DNA from 4 places in the Micromonospora sp. NPDC047730 genome. Region 4 is predicted to be linked to each of the others. Evidence: riboswitches for the same ligand, from Rfam matches in the RefSeq annotation. Region 4 holds a riboswitch; each other region holds the start of a gene.

Region 1 (5,422 bases), on a different contig from region 4:
GTCGCCGGCGAGAGCCCTGACAGCCTGGCGACGGACGCGGCGCCGCCGATGTCGCGCAGGCGGTGAGATCACCGTCGCGCGCCGACGGCGGGGCCTGCCCCCGGGCCTCAGGTGCGGCCGGCGCTCTCGGGATCGTCGTCGGTGAAGAGGGCGAGCAGGTCGCCGACCTGCCGGTCGGCCTCGGCGGGGTGCCGGAACCGCCCGGCCGGGTTGAGCGTGTACTCGTTGCGCCGGCCCACCCGGGTGCGGTGCAGGTAGCCGCCCGCCTCCAGGTCGGCGACGATCGCCTGGGCGGCCCGCTCGGTGACGCCCACCTCGTCCGCGACGTCGCGTAGCCGGGCGGTGGGGTTGCGGGCGATGGCGAGCAGCACGTGCCCGTGGTTCGTCAGGAACGTCCAGTTGCGGGTGCTCCCGTTCTCCCCTGTCGTCGCCATGTCGTCATCGTATGGCGCGCCTTTCGGGTTTTCCGCCGCGCCCTCGCGCGGGAGGCCCCGCCCGACGTCTGCGGGCGGGCGCGAACATATGAAACGCATATCACGCATCCCTTGACGTATCTTCGGGTGCGTGTGACCGTGGGGGCAGCCCGCGCCCAGCGTCGGCCGGGGTGACCAGGTCGTTCGTGAGGGACGAGGTGAGGGAGATGAGTCGTCCCGGATCCCCCGGCGCTCAGCCGGGCCCGGAGCGGAAGTCGTCGGAGCCGGCACCAGAAGACCCGACCGCCGTGCGGGACGCGTTCCCCACGCCGGGCGGTCCGGAGCAGGCGCTCGCCGAGTTGCAGGCCGGCAACCGCCGGTTCGTCACCGGCACCCCCCGCCACCCCAACCAGGACGCCGGGCACCGTGCCGCGGTCGCGGACGGGCAGCACCCGTTCGCGGTGATCGTCGGTTGCTCCGACTCCCGGCTCGCCGCGGAGATCATCTTTGACCGCGGCCTCGGCGACCTCTTCGTGGTACGCACCGCCGGGCACACGGTCGGCCCCGAGGTGCTGGGCAGCGTCGAGTACGCCGTGACGGTCCTGCGCACACCGCTGGTGGTGGTGCTCGGGCACGACTCCTGCGGGGCGGTCCAGGCGGCCCGTACGGCGGACGCCACCGGCACGTCCCCGGCCGGGCACCTGGGCGCCGTGGTGGACGCCGTGGTGCCCAGCCTGCGCCGCGCCGCCGCCGAGGGCGTGGACGACATCGACCGCATCGTCGACATCCACATCGCGCAGACCGTCGAGGCGATGCTGGACAGGTCGGCCGTGCTCGCCGCCGAGGTGGCCGCCGGGCGCTGCGCCGTCGTGGGCATGTCGTACCGGCTGGCGGCCGGCGAGGCTCGGGCGGTGACCGCCGTGTCCGCCGGCGAGGCGCGGGGGGGCGCCGAGGTGGCCAACGGGTCGGGCGCGGTCGACGGGGCGCAGCCTGCCGTCAGTGCAGCCCTCGCCTGACCCGTTCCTTCGCTCGGCCCGGCCCGGGACGCCGACGCCCGTCGACGGGGGCCAACGGACGCCGAGTGGGCCTCAACCGCCCACGGGTCCCAGAAGCGCCGAGAGCGCCGACAGGGCCCACAGCTGTCCGGACCGGGCCGCGCGACGCCGGAGCGGGTCGCAGAGACGCCGACAGCGCCCGAGAGGGCTTACAGATGCCGGCAGGGCCCAGAGACGCCGACAGGGCCGCCCCGCAGGCGCGGGGCGGCCCTGTCGTTGGCTGCGTCAGAGCAGGGATACGTGCACGTGGTCCGTATGGTTCGACGGGCCGCTGTAGGACTTCCAGCCGGTCGCCGGGAACCAGATCTGCCGGTTCCAGATCACGTAGTAGATGCCGAGCCGGTCGGCGTTGCGGACCAGGAACGCGGTCAGGTTGTTGCCGTACATGTAGGTGTCGTCGTTGTGCCAGGGGGAGAAGCCGCTTCTCTGCAGCGACCAGTCGCAGGCCCGGCCCTTCGGATGCTCGTACGGCCCGCCGGAGCGGTAACAGCCGACGAAGCGGTTGAAGCCGGCCCGCTTGACCTCCTTGTACATGTGCAGGGTGCGCGCGGTGATGCAGCCGGAGGTGGTGGGGTCGTTCTCGGTGCAGGACAGGGGCTTCCAGTCGCCGTCGGCGGTACGACCCGGTGCCATCCGGGCCACCGGCGAGGTGGCGACCACCTTGCCGCCGGTCAGCCCTCTGCCGCCGACCAGTGCGAGCGCCTTCTCCGCGTCGCGCTTGCCGCGGGCCATCTCGTTGGTCAGCTTCTGCTGCTCGCGGACCTCGGCGTCGAGCGCCAGCTTGGCCTGCTCGGCGCGGGTCTTGACCGCGTTCACCTCGGCGAGCTTCTTGGCATTGACCAGGTTCAGCTCGTCGAGGGCGGCGGCGCGCTTGACGAACGAGTCGGGGCTGGCGGTGTCCAGCAGCATCGACACCGCGCCGATCCGCCCGGTCCGGTAGGACTGGGCGGCGATCTGGCTCACCTGCGGGGCCAGTGCTGCCAGGTCGGCCTGCGCCCGGTCGACCTCCAGGGCCAGTTCCAGTTGGCGCTTCTTCGACTTCGCGAGCTTCGCCTTGGCCTGGACGTAGCTGCGGTTCCGCGTCTCGATCAGGTCGTTGAGCAGCTTGGGCTCGTCGTCCCCGTGGCCGGAGGGTTGGGCCGGTGGGGTGGGTGCGGCCGCCGCCGGGAGAGGCCCGGCGAAGACGGCCAGGGCGGCGATCACGGCCACCACAGGTGTCAACCAGCGGCGTAGGGGTGCCGTCACAGTTTTCCCTTCCGTCGACCGCCGACCGGGTTAGCTGACGGGTTCGGGGCGGAAGTGGCCCCTACCGCTGTCGCGGATTCACCCCACGTGCCTGGGTCCCCGGCTCGCCTGGCGGCGATTGGGCGGCGGCACCGCAGGCGCCGCTGCGCGCCTTCGGCGGTGACCGGCAGCGAGGTTACCCGAGAGCCCTCCCGGGGATCTACGTCCCTAAGCCGACTAAATGCGTTATTTCGTAACGGCGGAGGGTGACCAGTGACGCGTTTATCAGGCGGGACGTCCTGATCGGTCACGCTGAGGAGTTTCACCATGCGGTGTCCGTGCTCCCGTTTCGGTCGGGCCACCCGGCGGGGGCGGCGGAGGGGGTGTTTCCGGCGCGCGGCCCGCTGAGGGCCTCCAGCGCCTCGGACCGGTCGGCCGCCGGCCGGGGGGCCGGCGGGGTCGGGGGTGCGCCGCGGTCGGCGGACTCCCCGCCGCGCCGGCCGGCCGTGGTCACCACGGCCGCGAGCCCGGTGGTCAGCGGCACGGCGGCGATCAGGCCCAGGGTGGCGACCGCGCTGCGGACGATCTCCTGGGCCAGGAACTCGCTGGTCAGGATCTGGCTCACCGCCCGGGAGTCGGCGGTCAGCAGGAGCAGCACCGGCAGCGAGGCCCCGGCGTACGCCAGCACGATGGTGTTCACCGTCGAGGCGATGTGCGCGCGGCCGACCCGGGTGGCCGCGCGGTACAGCTGCATCCGGGACAGCCCCGGGTTGGCGTGCGCCAGCTCGGTGACCGTCGCGGCCTGTGTCACGGTGACGTCGTCGAGCACGCCGAGCGAGCCGATGATGATCCCGGCGAGCAGCAGGCCGTGCAGGTCGACGTCGGCCTGGAACATCGACAGCGTGGTGGCGTCCTCGGTGCCGAACCCGGTCAGGTGGGTCGCCGCGGTGGCGATCGTGCCGAGCACGCCCGTCAGCACCAGGCTGCCCAGCGTGCCGAGCACGGCGACCGAGGTCTGCGCGGTCACCCCGTGCGTCAGGTAGAGCACCACGAACATGATCAGTGCCGCGCCGACGACCGCGACCAGCAGCGGTGGGCTGCCGGCGCTGATGCCGGGCAGCACGAAGGTCAGCAGGATGGCGAAGCTGGCCGCCAGGCCGGCCAGCGCCGCGAGCCCCCGCCACCGCCCGAACGCGACGATCGCGGCGGCGAACAGCACCACCAGCCAGAGCAGCGGCTTGCCGCGCTGGTGCTCGGCGATGTTGTAGGCGCTCGCCGAGGGGTCGGCGGGATCGGTGAGCTGGACCAGGATGATCTCGTCGCCGACCGCGACCGTCGGCGCCCCCGGCCCTGCCGGTACGGGCGTCTCCACCTGCTGGCCGGCGTCGGGGCCGTCGTCGACGCGTACGGTCACGGTGCCGCAGGGGCCCTCCGGGGCACCCTCCGGCGCCTCCGGGGTGGGCGGGCACGGCTCCGTCACCACCCGGGTCACCGTGCCGTGGTGGCGGGGCGGATCGGTGCCGGGCGCGGCGTCCGGGGCGTCCCACGGCCAGAGCAGCAGGGCCGCGATCAGGGTGGCGACGAACAGGGGCACCACCGTCGCGACGAGGATCCGTCGCACCCTCGGCGGGGCGGACGGTGCGGGACGGGTGTGGTCGGCGCCCATCGAGTGTCTCCCAACGAGTCCAGGGCGGGGTGCGTGCCGGCGGGCCGGTCGGTTCGGCGTGCCCGGGTGACCGCCGCGGCGGATCGCCCTGGGGTGTCGGTCCGGTCACGCACCGCGACGGCCCGGCCCGGCCGGTCGCGGTCGCTCGAAACCGCCGCCCGGTCGGGGCGACGGTGCGGGCGGCGCGGAGTGCGGAGGGCCACCGGCCGAATGGTAGCCATCCCGACATCCGGCCGCAGGTCGTGAGGGCTGGTGTCGGCCGCGGTCCGTCCCGTCCGGCAGCCGCCGGTCACCACCATGTCACTGTCGGGTGGCGGCCGGGCGGCCCTCCCGTGGTGGCCTGATGGCGGTCTCGTTCGGGGCGGATTCGCCGTCGGGTGCGCCGGTCGCCCCCGGACGCACCGGCCCCGGGGACTACCGTGGTCGGTGTGCGGGCGGCGGCGACAGTGACGGCGGGGCGATGGGCCCGGCTGCTGCTGCTCGTCGGCACACTGTTCGGCCTGGCCGCGATGCACACCCTCGGCCACGGCTCGCACTCCGTGGGCCATCCCGCCGAGGTTTCCGCGCAGGCCGTCGCCGCGGCCGGTGGGCACGGCGGCGCGGCGCAGGCGCTGCCCCGCCACGACACCGCCGCGCCGCTCCGTCAGGTCACCGCCGCGCTGCCCCGCCACGACACCGCCGCGCCGCTCGGTCAGGACCCCGCCATCGCGTACGTCGTCCCGGCGGCGCCGTCCGGCGTGGTGGGCTGCCCGGGCGACTGCCCGCACGAGCGGTTCCTCCCGTCCGGCGGGGCGGGCGGCGAGCTGCCTTGGTGGGGCGTGTGCCTGGCGGTGCTGGGCGCGCTCGCCGCTGCGCTGCTGCTCGCCGTGCTGCTGCTGGCCGGCGCACAGGCCGTCGGCCCGGCGGGCCAGGGGTCGGGCGGGCCGGCCCGGTCGCCCCGTGCCCCGCCGTCCCGGCCGGTCGGCCTGCGACTCGCCACGGTCTCGGTGCTGCGCAGATAGGACGCCCCGGCGCGGCCCGGTCAGCCGGCCCGCGTCCCCGTCCTGCTGCGTACGTTCCGATAC
Region 2 (5,422 bases), on a different contig from region 4:
CCCGCCGAGGTCAACGCGGCGCTGGGCGGCGTGCTCGGCCAGGTGCTCGACGACGCCCGCTCCGCCGCTCCCGCCACCACCCGCGAGGGGTGACGCGGGCCGGCCGGGCGGGGTGACGCGGGCTCCTTTCCCGCACCTCAGGCGCGGCTGGTTGCGCGCGGGCCGTACCCTCTTGCGGTTGGCCTGGCGTGGTTCGCGCGGTTCGCGCCGCCCGCCGCCCACGTCAGGAGGAGCGACCGTTGACCGACCAGACCACCCTGGCGCAGGAGACCGCCGTCGAGCAGCGGCACCTCGACCGGGTGTACGCCCGACTGGCCGAGCTGCGCCGGTCGGCGGTCCGCGCCGAGAAGGAGGGCTACCGGCTCGCCCGGGTCGGCAACTTCGGGGCGCTGGTCGAGCGGGACGCGATGGTGTTCCACGCCGCGCAGCGGCGGCACGTGCTGGACGCCGAGCACGAGGGGCTGGTCTTCGGCCGGCTGGACCTGCGCGACCGGCAGGTGCTGCACGTCGGGCGGCTCGGCATCCGGGACGAGGACGCGACCACCCTGGTGGTCGACTGGCGGGCCCCAGCCGCCGCCGCCTTCTACCAGGCCACCCCGGCGGAGCCGCTGGGCGTGGTGCGGCGGCGCATGATCCAGTCCTCCGGTGAGCGGGTCACCCGGATCGAGGACGACCTGCTCGATCCCGCCGCCGCGCCCGCCGACATGGCGGTGGTCGGCGACGGCGCGCTGCTCGCCACGCTGTCGAAGGCCACCGGCCGGGGCATGCGGGACATCGTCGCCACCATCCAGCGGGAGCAGGACGAGGCCATCCGCTCCCCCGGTTCCGGGGTGACGATCGTCTCCGGCGGCCCGGGCACCGGCAAGACGGCGGTCGCCCTGCACCGGGCCGCGTACCTGCTCTACTCCGACCGCAGCCGGTACGCCGGCGGCGGCATCCTGGTGGTCGGCCCGTCCTCGGTCTTCGTCGAGTACATCGCCTCGGTGCTGCCCTCGCTCGGCGAGGACACCGCCACGCTGCACTCGCTGGGCACGCTGTTCCCGGGCATGAGCGCCACCCGTACCGACCCGCCGGCCGTGGCGGCGGTCAAGGGCTCGCTGCGGATGCGCCGGGTGCTGGAACGGGCGGCCCGGGACGCGGTGCCGGACGGCCCGGCCGAGCTGCGACTGCTCTACCGGGGCGAGCTGCTCCGGCTGGACCGCCGCGAGCTGGACGCCATCCGGGAGCGGGCGATGCCCCGGGGCGCCCGCCGCAACGAGGTGCGCCGCGCCGGCTTCGACGGCGTCTTCGCCGCGCTCTGGGCGCAGGCCCGTCGGCTGGGCATCGGCCGGCTGCCCGAGCAGCGCGCGTTCGAGGACGAGGTCGCCGAGCGGCCGGAGTTCCGGGAGTTCCTCAAGGCGTGGTGGCCCCGGCTGCACCCCCGGCACGTGCTGGGCTGGCTGGCCCGCCCCGACCGGCTGCGCCGGTACGCCGGCGGGATCCTCTCCGGCGCCGAGATCCGGCTGCTGACCGACGCGTACCGGAGCCTGGACCGCGCCGGGCTGACGATCGCCGACATCGCGCTGCTGGACGAGCTGGACGCGCTGCTCGGCAAGCCGATGAAGCCGGCCCGGCCGAAGCGGGACCCGTTCCAGCTGGCCGGCGGGGTCCGCGAGCTGAGCACGTTCGCCGACCGGCAGCGCGCGGCCCGCGAGGCGGCGCGGCAGCGCCCGGAGGACTACCGGGAGTACGCGCACGTCGTGGTCGACGAGTCGCAGGACGTCTCGCCGATGCAGTGGCGCATGATCGGCCGGCGCGGCCGGCTGGCCTCGTGGACGGTGGTGGGCGACCCGGCGCAGACGGCGTGGACGGGCGACCCGGAGGAGCTGACCCGGGCCCGGGACCAGGCGCTGGGCCGGCGCAAGCGGCACCACTTCACCCTGACCACGAACTACCGCAACTCGGCGGAGATCTTCGCGGTGGCGGCGGCCGAGATCCGCCGGCTGCACCCGGATCTCCCGCTGCCCAGGGCGGTGCGCTCCACCGGCGTCGACCCGGTCGAGCTGGTGGTGCCGCCGGCGGAGCTGGAGACCGCCGTGGTGACGGCGGCCACGGCGCTGCTGGCCGAGGTGGAGGGCACCGTGGGCGTGATCACGCCGGTGCCCCGCCGGGACGAGGTGGCCGGGTGGCTGGGCGGGCTGGGCGCGCCGCGCCTGCAGGTGGTGACCAGCCTGGAGGCCAAGGGCATGGAGTACGACGGCGTGGTCCTGGTCGCCCCGGGTGAGATCCGGACCGACCCGGGTTCGGGCGTACGGACGCTCTACGTCGCGCTGTCGCGGGCCACCCAGCGGCTGACCACCGTCGACCCGACCGGCTGAGTCGTCCCGGCCGCCGCCGGGCAGTCACTTGCACACATTGCGATGTGAGCATAGATTGAACCGGGTCCGGACGGGTGACGGAAGGTGGGCGCGTGGGTGCAGGTCATGACCACCACCACGGGTCGGTCGCGAATGCCGCGCACCGCCACCGGGGCCGCCTCTGGGCGGCGTTCGCGCTGCTCGGCGCCCTGATGGTGGTGGAGGCGGTGGCCGCCTTCCGCACCGGCTCGCTGGCCCTGCTGAGCGACGCCGGGCACATGTTCACCGACGTGCTCGGCATCGGCATGGCGCTCGCGGCGATCACCGCGACCCGGCGCGCCGGCGCGGACCCGCAGCGCACCTTCGGCCTCTACCGGCTGGAGGTGCTGGCCGCCCTGGCCAACGCCGTGCTGCTCTCCGGCGTCGCGGTCTACGTGGTCGTCGAGGCCGTACGCCGGTTCGGCGACCCGCCGGAGGTGCTCGCCGGCCCGATGCTCGCGGTCGCCGTGCTCGGCCTGCTCGCCAACGTGGCCGCCTTCGCCCTGCTGCGGTCCGGGGCGAAGGAGAGCATCAACATGCAGGGCGCATACCTGGAGGTGCTGGGCGACCTGCTGGGCTCACTCGGCGTGATCGGCGCGGCCCTGCTGCTCGCCGTCACCGACTGGTGGTGGGCGGACCCGCTGGTCGCGGTGGCCATCGGGCTGTTCATCCTGCCCCGCACCTGGCGGCTCGGGCGCGCCGCGCTGCGCATCCTGGTGCAGGCCGCGCCGGAGCACCTCGAGGTCGCCAGGGTGCACGACCGGCTGGCCGCCGTGCCCGGCGTGGCCGAGGTGCACGACCTGCACGTCTGGACGCTGACCTCCGGGATGGAGGTGGCCTCGGCGCACCTGACCATGGCGCCGGGCGCGGAGGTCGGCGCGGTGCTCACCGCAGCCCGGACGGCCCTGCACGAGGACTTCCAGATCGAGCACGCGACGTTGCAGATCGAGCCGGGGGCGTCTCCCGGGGCCTGCGGGTCGGTTGAGTGGTAATGAGCACAGCCTTAAATCTGGGAGAGTATTGTTGACTTATGTCGGATTTGACGGTAAGCGGACAGGCACCCTCAGTCACCTGTGCTACACCAGTCACACCGGCACCGGTAGGCTCGGTTCCGGCCTCCGCCAGGCGGCACCCACCGGTGCCGGCGGTGGCCGCCGCCTAATCGCCCGGCGGGGCGAACCGGGGAACCAAGTTCGTGGGGTGCATCCGCGTCAGCGGTAGGGATCTTCCGTCCCGAACCCGTCAGCTAACCCGGTCGGCGGCTGACGGAAGGACACGTGTATGCCAGTGATGGCACCTGTACGACGACGCGCCGCCCGGTTGGCGGCCCTGATCGCCGTGACGCTCACCCTCGGCGCCGCGGTCGCCCCGGTCACCACCGCCCCCGCGGCGGCCGCCTCCCGGGCCGGCCTGCTCGCCGCAGCCCCCGGCCAGGACCAGGAGGGCGGCACGCCCGCCCTGCGGGCCCAGCTCGAAGCCGCCAGCAAGGGCTACCTGGACGCCAAGCGGGCGCTGGACACGTCGGTCAAACGGCAGCAGCAGCTCGCCACACAGCTCAAGGCGACCGAGAGCGAGCTGACCGAACGGAGCAGCAAGGTCGGCGAGATCGCCGGGGTGGCCTACCGGACCGGCCGGCTGGGGGTGGTGTCCGCCCTGCTCAACAGCAGCTCGCCGGACGGCTTCATGGACCGGGCCGCCGCTCTCGACGCGGTGGCCGCCAACGAGGACCGGGCGCTCCGCGAGCTCCAGGAGACCCGTGACCAGGCCGCCCGCACCAAGCTGGCCCTGGACGGCGAGATCCGGGAGCAGCGCAAGCAGGTCACGCTGATGGCCAAGCGCAAGGACCAGGCGGAGCGGGCGCTGACGGTGGCCAACCGGTCGCAGTCGAGCGGCGGCGGGCCGGGCGGCAGCTCCACCGCGACGGCGAAGCCGGCGCCGCGCAACTCCGACGGGTCCTGGCCGTCCGAGTCGTGCAGCGTCAACGACCCCACCCCCGCCAACGGCTGCATCACCCCGCGCACCCTGCACGCGCTCAACCAGGCCAAGGCGGCCGGCTTCACCCGCTACGTCTCCTGCTACCGCCCCGGCGGCTCCGGCGAGCACCCCAAGGGCCGGGCCTGCGACTTCGCGGCCCAGAAGAGCGGGTTCGGGGGCGACGCCACCGGCGGCGACAGGACGTACGGCAACAACCTGGCGGCGTACTTCGTCAAGAACGCCGACCGGCTCGCCGTGCTCTACGTGATCTGGTACAGGCAGATCTGGCTGCCCAGCAGCGGATGGAAGTCGTACAGCGGCGCCAACGGCGACCCGTCCAGCGACCACACCAACCACGTGCACCTGTCGGTCTACTGACGTCCCGGCCCCGGTGGCCCGCTCGCGGGTCACCGGGGCCGACCGCCTTCCCACCGCCACCTCCCCGGCCGACGGCCGGGCATGTCGCCGTGTCGTCGATGCCCGGCTCAGGCGGGCGGTGACTCCGGCGGGTGCCCGCCCAGGGCGACGCCGAGCCGGGCCGCCAGCCCCAGGTGGGCGGCGCGCGCCTGGCGGAAGGCGTAGCCGAAGAGCGGGACCGGCGCGGTGAGGGTGATCTCGACGTCGATCCGGACCACGCCGTCCGGCTCGGCCCGCAGTCGGGTCCGGTTGCGCACCGTGGTGGCCGGCCACTGCCGCGCCACGGTGACGATCTCGTCCGGCCCGTCGACCAGGACGTCGGCCCGGTAGGTGACCGGCAGGCGCAGCGGCCCGACGGCCAGCCGGTCGGTGATGAGATAGCTGGCCCGCGCGCCGCGACGGGGCGACACCCGGCGGACGCGGGCGATCAGCGGGTGCAGGTCCTGCTGCCGGGCCGGGTCCGCGAGCAACCCCGCGGCGTCGGCGAGCGAACAGCGCGCCTGGACGGTGTAGCTGAAGGAATCCCGCCTGAGCACGCCGTCTCCCCACCGTCGCCGTCGCCCGATCGTCGCGCACCGGCGGCGCGCTGGCAACGGCGCGCCGCGCTCCGCGCGCGTTTGCCGGCCGTCGATCCGCCCGCCCGACTACCGTCGGCC
Region 3 (5,422 bases), on a different contig from region 4:
CTCTACCACACCTTCCAGGGCGGCTGCTCCGGCTCGGGTGACAGCGTCAGCGACACCGCGCCCGAGGCATCCCCGGCGTTCCAGTGCCCGACCGGCCGGGACACCTGCACCGCCCCGGGCGTCGACCCGATCACCAACTTCATGGACTACACCTACGACTCCTGCATGCACCAGTTCACGGCCGGGCAGGCCAGCCGCATGCTGACCGCCTGGAACGCGTACCGCGCGGCGTAGTTCCCCCGCACGACCGGTGCCGGCTCCGCTCGACGGGGCCGGCGCCGTCGTCTTCGGGGCGGGGTGGGGGCGGTGCGGCGCCCCGGACGGGGACGGCCCGGGGCGCCGCACCGCGTCTCAGGCGGCCGGGCGGGCGGCGAGGCTGCCACCACTCCCGGACCGCGTCTCGGGCACCGCGGCGGTGCCGGCGGCGGCCGCACCGGGGTCGAGCCAGACCTGGACGGCGGGGCGGCCGTGCCCCTCGCCGGCGCCGCCCGCGACGCCCGGCTCCCGACGGGCGAGCATCGCCACGTCGACGGTGAACTCGAACAGCCGCCAGTCGACCTGCGGCGCGGCCCGGTGGCTGCGGGCCAGCCGGGCGACCCGGGCCGGGTCGGTGACCGGCCGGGCGTGGCCGGCGACGTAGGCCTCGTCGTCACTCTCCTCGGGCGGGAAGGAGTGCAGGGCGTAGCGGCCGTCGCGCTCCAGGTCGCGCCGCTTCGGCGAGTCGACCACGAAGCAGAAGAGCCCCTCATCGGTGATCACCGGAGAGACGGGGTGGACCCGGGGCCCGCCGTCGGCGCGGACGGTGGCCAGGTAGCCGAAGCCCGGCCCGTACTGCTGCATGAGGGAGCGGATCCCGTCGGCGAGGCGGGGCTCGTCGGCGGCGAATTCGGACCAGGAAGCCATGCCGACATTCTATCGAACACGTGTACGAACAGGTAGTCCGACACGCAGGCCACGCACATCGCTCGCTAAGGTGGTGCGATGCTGCTCTCCGACCGCGACCTGGTCTCCGAGATCAAGGCGGGCACGCTCGCGCTGGAGCCGTTCGAGCCCACGCTGGTGCAACCGTCCAGCATCGACGTACGCCTGGACAAGCTCTTCCGGGTCTTCAACAACCACCTCTACACCCACATCGACCCGGCGATGCAGCAGGACGACCTGACGTCGATGGTCGAGGTGCCCGAGGGCGAGCCGTTCGTGCTGCACCCGGGCGAGTTCGTGCTCGCCTCGACGCTGGAGGTGATCTCCCTCGGCGACCAGCTCGCCGGGCGGCTGGAGGGCAAGTCGAGCCTGGGACGGCTCGGCCTGCTCACCCACTCCACCGCGGGCTTCATCGACCCGGGCTTCTCCGGCCACGTGACGCTGGAGCTGTCCAACGTGGCCAACCTGCCCATCACCCTCTGGCCGGGCATGAAGATCGGTCAGCTCTGCATCTTCCGGCTCTCGTCGCCGGCCGAGCACCCGTACGGCTCGGCCGTCTACGGCTCGCGCTACCAGGGGCAGCGCGGCCCGACCCCGAGCCGCTCCTGGCAGCACTGGCGCACCTGGCCGACCCGCTGACCCGAAGGTCGCCGGTTAGGAAGGGGCCCTTCCTCTACCGAATGCGTTAGGAAGGGCCCCTTCCTTACACCTCAGCCGGGGCGGCCGTAACTGTGGATCGGGCCGTCGTCGACCTTCTTCATCTTGACCGGCACCCCGGCTCGGGAGGCGTGCACCACCCAGCCCCCGCCGACGTACATGCCGACGTGGTGCAGGTCGCTGTAGTAGAAGACCAGGTCTCCCGGGCGCAGCTCGCCCCGGGTGACGGTCGCGGTGACCCGGCGCTGCTGCGCGGCGTTGTGCGGGAGCGATACCCCGGCCTTCGCCCAGGCGGCGAGCATCAGGCCCGAGCAGTCGTACGCGTTCGGGCCCTCGGCGCCCCAGACGTAGGGCTTGCCGATCTGGGCGCAGGCGAACTTGACCGCGGTGCCGGCACCGCCACCCGGGTAGCTGGCCGGGCAGGGGGCGGGGCGCAGCGAACCGCCGCCGCCGCTGCCGTAGATCCGCAGCCGCAGCTTCTGCAGCCGGTCGATCTCGGCGTTGATCTGTTTCTTCTTCGCGGCGAGCTGGGCCTCCGTCCGGCCGAGTTGGACGACCATCTCGTCGAGCGGGGCCTTCTTCTCGGCCAGCCGGTCGCGCAGCTCGGCGACCTGCCGCACGTCCTGCTGCTGGTGCTGGGCGAACCGGTCGAGCAGTTCGAGCTGGCCGACCATCTGGTCGGGCGAGCGGCTGCCCAGCAGGGCGTTGACGGCGGAGACGTTCTCGCCCTTGTAGGCGCGGACGGCCAGCGCGCTGACCTCCTCCATCGCCTGCTCGACCTGCCGTTCCAAGGGCTCGATCTGCTTGGCGAGGGCGTCGGCCTGCCTGCGCTTGGCGGCCAGGTCCTGGCGGGTGGCGTTGTGCCGTTCGATGATCGGTTCGAGCTTGTTCCAGTCCTCGTCGATCTGGCGCTCGATCTCGGCGACCGTCGGTTCGGCGTGGGCCGCCGTGGCGCCGCCGGTCAGGACGACGGCGAACGCGGCCAAGGCGGCGAGGGCGGTGGTGCAGCGGTACCAGCGTGGGCGCGGCGCAGCCGTCGTCGGGCCGGCGGGTGCCGACCGTGCCGACGGTGGCCGCGGGGCATGGTGTGCCACCGGGCTCCGTACTCCTTCTTCCCGTACCGCCTACCGGGTTAGCTGACGGGTTCGGGCGGGAAGGGGACGCCCTACCGCAGGTGCTGCGGATTCACCCCGGGGTACCTGGGTCCCCGGCTCGCTCGGGAGCGACTCGGCGGTGTCGGACCGTTACCGCCCGGATGGACGGACTGTCGCCGGCCGACGAATGACCAGAGTAGAGATGGTCGTTATCGATCCGCAACCCATCGCGCCGTGACACACCGTACTCATGCGGGCCGGTGGAGCGTGTCACTCGGGGCGACGAAATTTTCCTTCTTCGGTAAGTGACGCATGGAAAGGTATTGACCGGAGGTGGCGCCCGGGGCGAAGGTGGCCCCACATTCGCCCGTCCGACCTGGGGGTCTGATGCACCTGTCAGCGACATCGAGGAGCAGACGCGTCCTGCTGGCCGCCGCCGTGGCGGCCGCCCTGGCGGCGACGCCGCTCACCGCCGCCGGAACCGCCGCCGCCGCGCCGACGACCGACCGGCAGCAGCAGTACGCCGCCGCGGCGGCGGAGTACGGCGTGCCGGAGAGCGTCCTGCTCGGAGTCTCCTACCTGCAGTCCCGCTGGGACACCAACGCCGGAACGCCGAGCACCAGCGGCGGCTTCGGACCGATGCACCTCACCGACGCGGAGTACGTCGCCGCCCTGCCCGGGGGTACCCACCACGACGACGGCACCGAGGACCCGCGGGGCGACGACTCCCGCCCGTCCCTGGCCGAGGCGCACGAGCCACCGGACACCCCGCCGCCCGCCGAGGCCTCGCTGCGGACGCTCGACGCCGCCGCCGAGCTGACCGGCGCCAGCGAGGAGGCGCTGCGGACGGACGTCACGGCGAACATCCGGGGCGGCGCGGCGCTGCTGGCCGCGTACCAGAAGCAGATCGGCGCCCCGGTCGGCGCCGACACCGACCCGGCGGCCTGGTACGGCGCGGTGGCCCGCTACTCCGGCGCGGACAGCGCCGACGCCGCGGCGGCCTTCGCCAACGAGGTGTACGCCACCATCGGCGCCGGCGACAGCCGGCTGACCGACGACGGACAGCGGGTCACCCTCGCCGCCCGCGCGGTGCAGCCGGAACGCTCCTGGCTCGACCAGCTGGGCCTGCGCAAGGTCGCCCGGCCCGACGGGCTGGAGTGCCCCGACACGATCTCCTGCGAGTGGATCCCGGCGCCCTACGTGCAGTACGGCCCGACCGTGGGTGACTACGGCAACCACGACCTCGCCGACCGGCCGGCCCAGCAGAAGATCGAGTACATCGTCATCCACGACACCGAGGGCTACTTCGGGCCCAGCGTCAACCTCGTCAAGGACCCGAGGCGGGTGGGCTGGCACTACACCCTGCGCTCGGTGGACGGCCACATCGCCCAGCACATCAAGACCAAGAACGTCGGCTGGCACGCCGGAAACTGGTACGTGAACGCCAAGTCCATCGGCCTGGAGCACGAGGGCTTCGCGGGGCACGGCACCTGGTACACCGAGGCGATGTACCGCACCTCCGCCAAGCTGGTCCGCCACCTGGCGCTGCGGTACAACATCCCGCTGGACCGGCAGCACATCGTCGGTCACGACAACGTCCCCGGCACCGTCGCCTCGACCGTGCGCGGCATGCACTGGGACCCGGGCCCGTACTGGGACTGGTCGCACTACTTCGACCTGCTCAAGGCGCCGTTCACGTCGACCGCCACGCCGCAGACGGGGCTCGTCACCATCGACCCCGACTTCGCCACCAACCAGCCGCAGTTCACCGGCTGCAACCGGCAGCCGCCGGGCGTGCCGAACCCGCCCCCGCCGGTGGCTCCCTGCCCGCTGCGCGGCTCGTCCGCGGTGATCCTGCACAGCGCGCCGAGCCACGACGCGCCGCTGGTCAACGACATCGCGCTGCGGCCCGACGGCACCCCGAACACCATGTACATCTCCGACCACGGCGCCCGGGCCTCCGCCGGGCAGACGTACGCCCTGGCCGAGGTGCGGGGGGACTGGACCGCGATCTGGTACCTCGGCCAGAAGGCGTGGTTCCACAACCCCGCCTCGAAGCCGACCGCGAAGTGGTCCGTGGGCTTCGTGGTGACCCCGAAGGACGGCAGGGCCACCATCCCGGTCTACGGCCGGGCCTACCCGGAGCAGGCCGCCTACCCGGCCGGCGTGCCCTACCAGCCGATCTCCCCGCTCCAGTACACCCTCTCGGCCGGCCAGCGGTACGCCGTCGGCACGGTGCTCCCCGGCGAGTACTACCGGGCCGTCACGTTCGACGGGTCGTCGCCGGGTGACTGGACGGTGATCCGCGGCGAGAACAGGTACGTGCAGATCCAGTTCGGCCACCGGGTCATGTACGTCAACCTGGACGACGTGAACGTGCTGCCCTCCGCGCTGGACGCGCCCCGCTGACCCACCGCTCGCCCGGGCTGGCGCAGGCCGTCCCCGAGCACGACGAGGGCCCCCGGTCTACTCGACCGGGGGCCCTCTCCGTTCAGGTGGCGCGGGATCAGCCGGGTCTGCGGAAACCGGCCACCGGCATCGTGTTGATGCTGGAGACGTTGACCGGCTTGCCGGCCCGGGGCGCGTGCACCATCTTGTCGTTACCGAGGTAGAGGCCGACGTGGTGCAGGTCGCTGAAGAAGAACACCAGGTCACCCGGGCGCGCCTCGGAGCGCGGGATGGCCTTGCCCTCGTTCCACTGCGCGCCGGTGAAGTGTGTCAGGTGGATGCCCGCCGCCTTGTAGGCGTAC
Region 4 (5,422 bases):
CGGCCTCGGGGGCCTCGACGTGGGCGTTGTGGCCCAGGCCGGGCAGGGTGGCGACCGGCACGCCCAGCTCCTTGAGCTGGGCGTCGGTGACCATGGGGTCGTGCTCGCCGCGGGCCAGCAGCACCGGCACGTCCGTCGCCGCCAGCAGGGCCCGCAGGTCCGGCTCCCCCACCCCGAACGCGGCGGGGTCCATCGCCAGCCGCCAGCGGCCGTCGACCTGCCGCAGCCCGGCCTCGACCACCGGGTGGTCCGGCGCGAAGAGCCCGGTCAGGCCGGCCACCCGCAGGTACCGGCGGGCCGCCTCGTCCCGGCTGGCGAACCAGGTCACCGGTCGGGCGGCCAGCTCCCCGGCCTTCGCCAGCTCGGCCGGGGACCAGACGGCCTTGATGCCGAGCCCGACCACGGCGTCGACCGGCAGCCCGGCGCGGCGGGCGGCCAGCGCCAGCCCGACCACGCCGCCGAGGGAGTGCCCCAGCACGACGAGCCGGTCCCCCGCCGCGAGCCCCGCGGCGACCCGGTCGGCCAGCCCGGCGAACGAGTACGCCGACAGCGGCGGCGACCAGCCGTGGCCGGCGAGGTCCGGCGCCAGCCACCGCCCCGCCCACCGGCGCTCCAGCAGCGGCGCCCAGGGCAGCCACACGTCCCCGGTCGCGCCCATGCCGTGCAGCAGCAGCAGGACGCGCCGGCCGTCCCGGTCACCCGATTCGTCGGCCATAGGCCGCAGTGTGCCACCCGCCGTACGCCCCGGCGAGGGCCGTGACCCGGAGACGACATCGGGCGCCGGCTCCCGGGGTGGGGAGCCGACGCCCGACGGGTGTCTTTCTCAGGCGGAGTAGCCGCGGGTGGCGGCCCAGTTCGCCAGGGCGATGGTGGACATCCAGTACGACGCGGTCGCCGGGTTCGCCGAGTCGGCGATCTTCACCTGCCGGCCCTCGTCCTGGTAGCCCACGACGGCGATGTAGTGGCCGCCGGGGAACGAGTGCCAGCCGCCGTCGGTGTCGGTGGCGCTGCCGGCGACGTTCACCACGACACCCCGCCCGTCCGTGATGGCGGCGACCACGTCGGCCTGGAGCTGGTCCATCTGCGCCGGGGTCGCGGCACCGCCCGGGATCATCCGGGTCCGGTACGGGTCACCCTTCACCGTCGCGTTCAGCACCCGGGTGGTGTCCTCGGCCGAGTCGGTGCCCATCTCGTCGGTGCCCAGCTGGGCGCCGAGGGCGTCCTGGCTGCGCGCGATGCCGGCGGCGCTGAGGGCGTGCCGGACGGCGGCCGGACCGCAGTTGTAGAAGGTGGTCTGGGCCTGGTAGTCGTAGTCCAGGGACTTCGCCTTCGGCGGCTTCGGCGGCTCCGGCTTGCGGGTCAGGTCCGGGTTCGGGGCGGCGCTGGTGGCGCTGGCCGACGGAGCGGCGCTGGACGCGGCCGGGGCGCCGGTCGACGGGGCGGTCGCGACGCGGGCGTCGCCGCGCGAGGCGACGCTGCCGTCCCGCAGCTCGCTCACGGCCACCGGGGCCTGTGCGGCGGCGGGTGCCTCGTCGGTGCCGGCCAGCAACGCGCCGGTGCCCGACGCGAGCACGAGCGCCGCGGCCGACGCGGCGGCCACCTGGTACGGACGCTCGGACGTGAGGCGACGGAGCTGACGCTTGAGGTGGTGCTTCACGGTTTCCTCCACGGGCTCGGGGGGTGAGCGGCCGCCGGTCCGCGCAGGGGGGACCGACCGCGCGGACGGCGTCCGGCGGTGGTGGACCACTCAGGGGATGCGCCCGGGATGCCGGGCGACGGGCGGTGACCGGTGGGTCAGCTCGCGGCGTGCGGACGGGCGAGCGCGGGCACCGCGGCGCCGTGGAGGCGCCGGAACGACCGGGGGGCGGGTGGGTGCTGCACGGGGATGGAACTCCTTCCGACGCCGCCGACCGGGTTAGCTGACGGATTCGGGCGGGAAGAACGCCCTACCGCGGGCCGTGGCCCGCGGATTCACCCCGATGTTGCACTGGGTCCCCGGCTCGCCTGTTCACGATTAGGCGGGTCGGCGCGGCGTCGCCTCTTGCGATCGGTTACCGCACCGGACGGGCCGACACTACTGGCCGGCCCGCGCCCTGCCAACCCGCTCCCACCTGCCTAAACCTTGATCTCCGGACTTTTTTTGCGGTCAGCTCGGCACTGACGCGACTCAATGGGACGACCGTTTCCTGACGCACCTTGCGTCGACAACCGGACGAGCGGCGGACATCGGCGCGGAATCGTCGGCGGGAATCGGCCGGGCCGCGCCGGATGACCGGTTCGGCGCCGCTATGACCGGCGTCACGAAATTGCCCGGCGGTGTCAGCCCACCCGCGCGGTCCGCCAGCGCGCGGCGAGCGCGGGCCGACCCCCGGCGGTGTCAGCCCACCCGCGCGGGCCGCCAGCGCGCGGCGAGCGCGGGCCGACCCCCGGCGGTGTCAGCCCACCCGCGCGGGCCGCCAGCGCGCGGCGAGCGCGGGCCGACGCCCGGCGGAGACCGGCCGGGCCGCCGGGAGCCGGCCCGGCCGGAGCCGGACCGCTGCGGCGTACGCCTCCCCGGCCAGGGCCCGCGCCGCCTCGGCGGCCAGGTCGGCGTCCCGCCACGCCGCCCGTTCCCGCTCGGCGGCGGCCCGGTGGGCGGCCCGCTTCGCGTCGCGTACCGCCCGGGCCAGCGCGATCTCCTGCTCGACCGGGTGCCGGCGGGGATCCCAGCCGACCCGGCGGCCGAACACCTCGCGGAGTTGGCGGGTGGAGAGGTCGCCGCGCCAGTGGGCCGCCACCGCCGCGTGGTGCAGCCAGCGCTCGCGGGCGGCGTACTCGGCGGGCGTGCGCGGGGTGCGCGGGGCGGGCAGGGCGGCGGCCCCGGTGAAGCGGCGGGCGGCGGTCTCCGCCTCGTCGTACGCCCGCCAGGCCCGGTCGGCCTCCTCCTGGGCGGCGAGCCAGTCGGCCCGCCACCGCCGGGCGGTGCGGGCGGCCCGGCCCGCCGCGACGGCCACCTCCTCGGCGTAGCGGCGCAGGTCGGCCGCCTCCGCCACGGGGTCGACCGCGGGCGGGGCGACCGGCTCGTCGGCCGGACAAAGCCGCTCGGGGCGGGCGACCAGCACGGCGAGCACGGTCAGGGCCAGCAGGAGCAGGGCGGACCAGATGGCGGCGGCCCGCGGCACCTCGATCAGGAACTGGTAGACGACGGTCTCCATGGTCGGCACCTCACGGGGAGCGAGTGCGTCAGCGGGTCGCACGCGGCGCCCGGGTGGCGGGGCGTGGCGGTGCCACGCCCCGCCGCCGGGACGGGCGCGGGTGGTGGAGAGCGGAGGACGGGCACCTGTCAACGCCTGCGATAGCGGAAGGAGCCCTTCCTACGCCGTGCGGCGGGCGTGGTCGCGGGGCGCGCGTGCCCCGCGGGATGGTGCGGATCAAACGTGCGGCGGGCCCCGGGGGCCGGCCGCGCCGGGGGTGTGCCCGCCCGGCGCGGGGGCCGGGCCGGGGGTGACGGCCCCGGCGGCCTCACCCGGGTCGGCCGGAGCGGCGGGGTGGCCGGGGCCAGCGGCGGCCCGGTCGACGGCAGCGGCCCGGTCGACGGCGGCACCGTCGGAGAGGACGCGGTGGTCGGCGACCGCCACGGGCGGGTCGGCGGGTGCCAGCGTGACGGGGAACGCCGGGGCCGGGGGCGCCCAGGCGTCAGCCGGGGGCGCCCAGGTGTCGGTCGCGGAAACTCCGGCCTGGGCCGAGGCGGCGGCGGAAAGGGCCCCGGCGCCGACGGCGAACGCGACCGCGACGGCGAGGCCGGTCAGCAGCCGCGCGGCCCACCGCGCCACCCACCACAGGGGACAGGTGAGCGCGACGGGAAGCACGCGACCACGCTACCGCCGATGCCGCCGGTCCGCATCGCCGCCCGGCGTGTCCCGTCTGCGGCGGTCTCGGCGGCCCTCCGGACCGGTGCACTGCGCGCCCGGCCGTCCACCGGAGGACCGCACGGGCCAGGGTGGACGGGTGGTCCGGCCGCCCCAGTGGGTCGACCTGTGTCAGTGGACGCGATCGTCCTACGCCCGGGGGCGCGGCCGGCCGGCCGTCGCACGGGACTCGACGTACGCCGGTCGGCGGTCCGCCTCCGGCTCGGCGTGCCGGGGGCGCGGCACGACGCGTCCCCGCTCCCCCGGCACGGCCGGCGCTCGCTCCCCTGGTCGCTGCCGCGGGGCGGCCACACCTTCGACCGGCGGCGTCGCCCGGGCCGGGCGGCGCGGGCCGAGCAGCCGCATCATCGGCGTCTCGACGAAGCGGTGCAACGCTCCGGCGAGGGCCAGGTTGGCCAGCAGGAAGCCGAGCACCGCGGCCAGCCCCCACCAGCCGCGGTACCCGACGCCCCAGTCGCCGGTGAGCCGGAGCACGGTCACCATCACCAGCACGTGCACCAGGTAGAAGGCGAAGGAGACCTCGCCGAGCCAGACCATCGGCCGGGACCGCCACGGCGACCGCCGCCCGCGCACGTCCGCGTCCGCCGCCGCGGTGATGACCAGGATGTACGCCACCGCGAGCAGGGCCGCCCACAGCTCGGCGCGCACCCACTGCGCGGCGACCACCCAGGTGGCCACAAAGACCAGGCTCGCCACCGGCAGGCCCGGCCCCCGCCACCGGCCGCGCCGCATCAGCTCGGCGGCGGCCACGCCCATCCAGAACTCCAGGGACCGGACGGGCGGGAAGATCTGGGTGAACCACCAACGGCTCTCCTCGGGCACCAGGGCCTGGGCCGGCCAGAGCGCCAGGATCAGCAGCGGCACCGCGACGACCACGGTCCACAGTGCCCACGGCCGGGCCCGGCGGAGCAGCGGCAGCGCCAGCGGCAGGCAGAGGTAGAAGAAGAACTCGCAGGACAGCGACCAACTGACCGTGTTGATGCTGTAGAACGCGCCCGGCCGAGGGTCCCACGCCTGGAGCAGGAAGAGGTTCTCCACCGCGACGCCGCGGTCCACCGGGTCGGCGAACCAGGCCGCGACCAGCAGGGCGAGCGCCCACAGCGCCACGTGGCTGGGCCAGATCTTGGCGATCCGGCGACGCCAGAACGCCCGGCGGGAGTCGGTCGGCCGGGCCGACCACACCAGCACGAAACCGCTGAGGATGAAGAAGAACTGCACGCCGGACAGGCCCAGGGTGAAGACCCAGTTCACCACTGCCCGGTGGTCCGGCTCGGCGATGATCCCCATCGTGCCGGCGTGGAAGCCGAAGACGAGCAGGGCCGCCACCCAGCGCAGCCCGGTCAGCGAGGGCAGCCGACCGGCCGGGGGCGCGGGCCGGGCCTCCGGCGCGACGGTCGCGGCCCCCGTCATGCCGGCGGCCCGGCGGTCCGCAGGGTCACCAGCACGTACGTCTCCTCCTCGGCCGTCGGCGGGCGGCGCAGGACGGCCCGCGGCGGCCTCCGGTAGGCGCCGCC

What was found. A riboswitch is a leader RNA that binds a small molecule or an ion and turns the genes downstream of it on or off. The one in region 4 is predicted to bind cyclic di-AMP.
Region 1: another riboswitch for cyclic di-AMP. It lies ahead of ACGF5G_RS01765 (coiled-coil domain-containing protein); the one in region 4 lies ahead of ACGF5G_RS26885 (C39 family peptidase).
Region 2: another riboswitch for cyclic di-AMP. It lies ahead of ACGF5G_RS15720 (coiled-coil domain-containing protein); the one in region 4 lies ahead of ACGF5G_RS26885 (C39 family peptidase).
Region 3: another riboswitch for cyclic di-AMP. It lies ahead of ACGF5G_RS07020 (NlpC/P60 family protein); the one in region 4 lies ahead of ACGF5G_RS26885 (C39 family peptidase).

What each region holds. Positions count from the first base shown of each region.
Region 1 covers NZ_JBIDCU010000001.1:369,330-374,751, forward strand. Annotated here, with positions in the region: gene ACGF5G_RS01755 (MarR family winged helix-turn-helix transcriptional regulator) at 108-434, opposite strand; gene ACGF5G_RS01760 (carbonic anhydrase) at 641-1,429, shown strand; gene ACGF5G_RS01765 (coiled-coil domain-containing protein) at 1,694-2,713, opposite strand; cyclic di-AMP (ydaO/yuaA leader) riboswitch at 2,717-2,848, opposite strand; gene ACGF5G_RS01770 (YibE/F family protein) at 3,015-4,358, opposite strand; gene ACGF5G_RS01775 (hypothetical protein) at 4,805-5,359, shown strand.
Region 2 covers NZ_JBIDCU010000005.1:349,752-355,173, forward strand. Annotated here, with positions in the region: gene ACGF5G_RS15705 (alpha/beta fold hydrolase) at 1-93, shown strand, start outside; gene ACGF5G_RS15710 (HelD family protein) at 240-2,357, shown strand; gene ACGF5G_RS15715 (cation diffusion facilitator family transporter) at 2,450-3,367, shown strand; cyclic di-AMP (ydaO/yuaA leader) riboswitch at 3,521-3,652, shown strand; gene ACGF5G_RS15720 (coiled-coil domain-containing protein) at 3,666-4,727, shown strand; gene ACGF5G_RS15725 (SRPBCC family protein) at 4,835-5,302, opposite strand.
Region 3 covers NZ_JBIDCU010000002.1:335,191-340,612, reverse strand. Annotated here, with positions in the region: gene ACGF5G_RS07035 (zinc metalloprotease) at 1-234, shown strand, start outside; gene ACGF5G_RS07030 (pyridoxamine 5'-phosphate oxidase family protein) at 352-903, opposite strand; gene dcd (dCTP deaminase) at 982-1,560, shown strand; gene ACGF5G_RS07020 (NlpC/P60 family protein) at 1,632-2,564, opposite strand; cyclic di-AMP (ydaO/yuaA leader) riboswitch at 2,685-2,821, opposite strand; gene ACGF5G_RS07015 (N-acetylmuramoyl-L-alanine amidase) at 3,060-5,081, shown strand; gene ACGF5G_RS07010 (NlpC/P60 family protein) at 5,179-5,422, opposite strand, start outside.
Region 4 covers NZ_JBIDCU010000014.1:108,752-114,173, forward strand. Annotated here, with positions in the region: gene ACGF5G_RS26880 (alpha/beta fold hydrolase) at 1-715, opposite strand, end outside; gene ACGF5G_RS26885 (C39 family peptidase) at 824-1,669, opposite strand; cyclic di-AMP (ydaO/yuaA leader) riboswitch at 1,890-2,031, opposite strand; gene ACGF5G_RS26890 (hypothetical protein) at 2,436-3,194, opposite strand; gene ACGF5G_RS26895 (hypothetical protein) at 3,411-3,848, opposite strand; gene ACGF5G_RS26900 (acyltransferase family protein) at 4,038-5,318, opposite strand.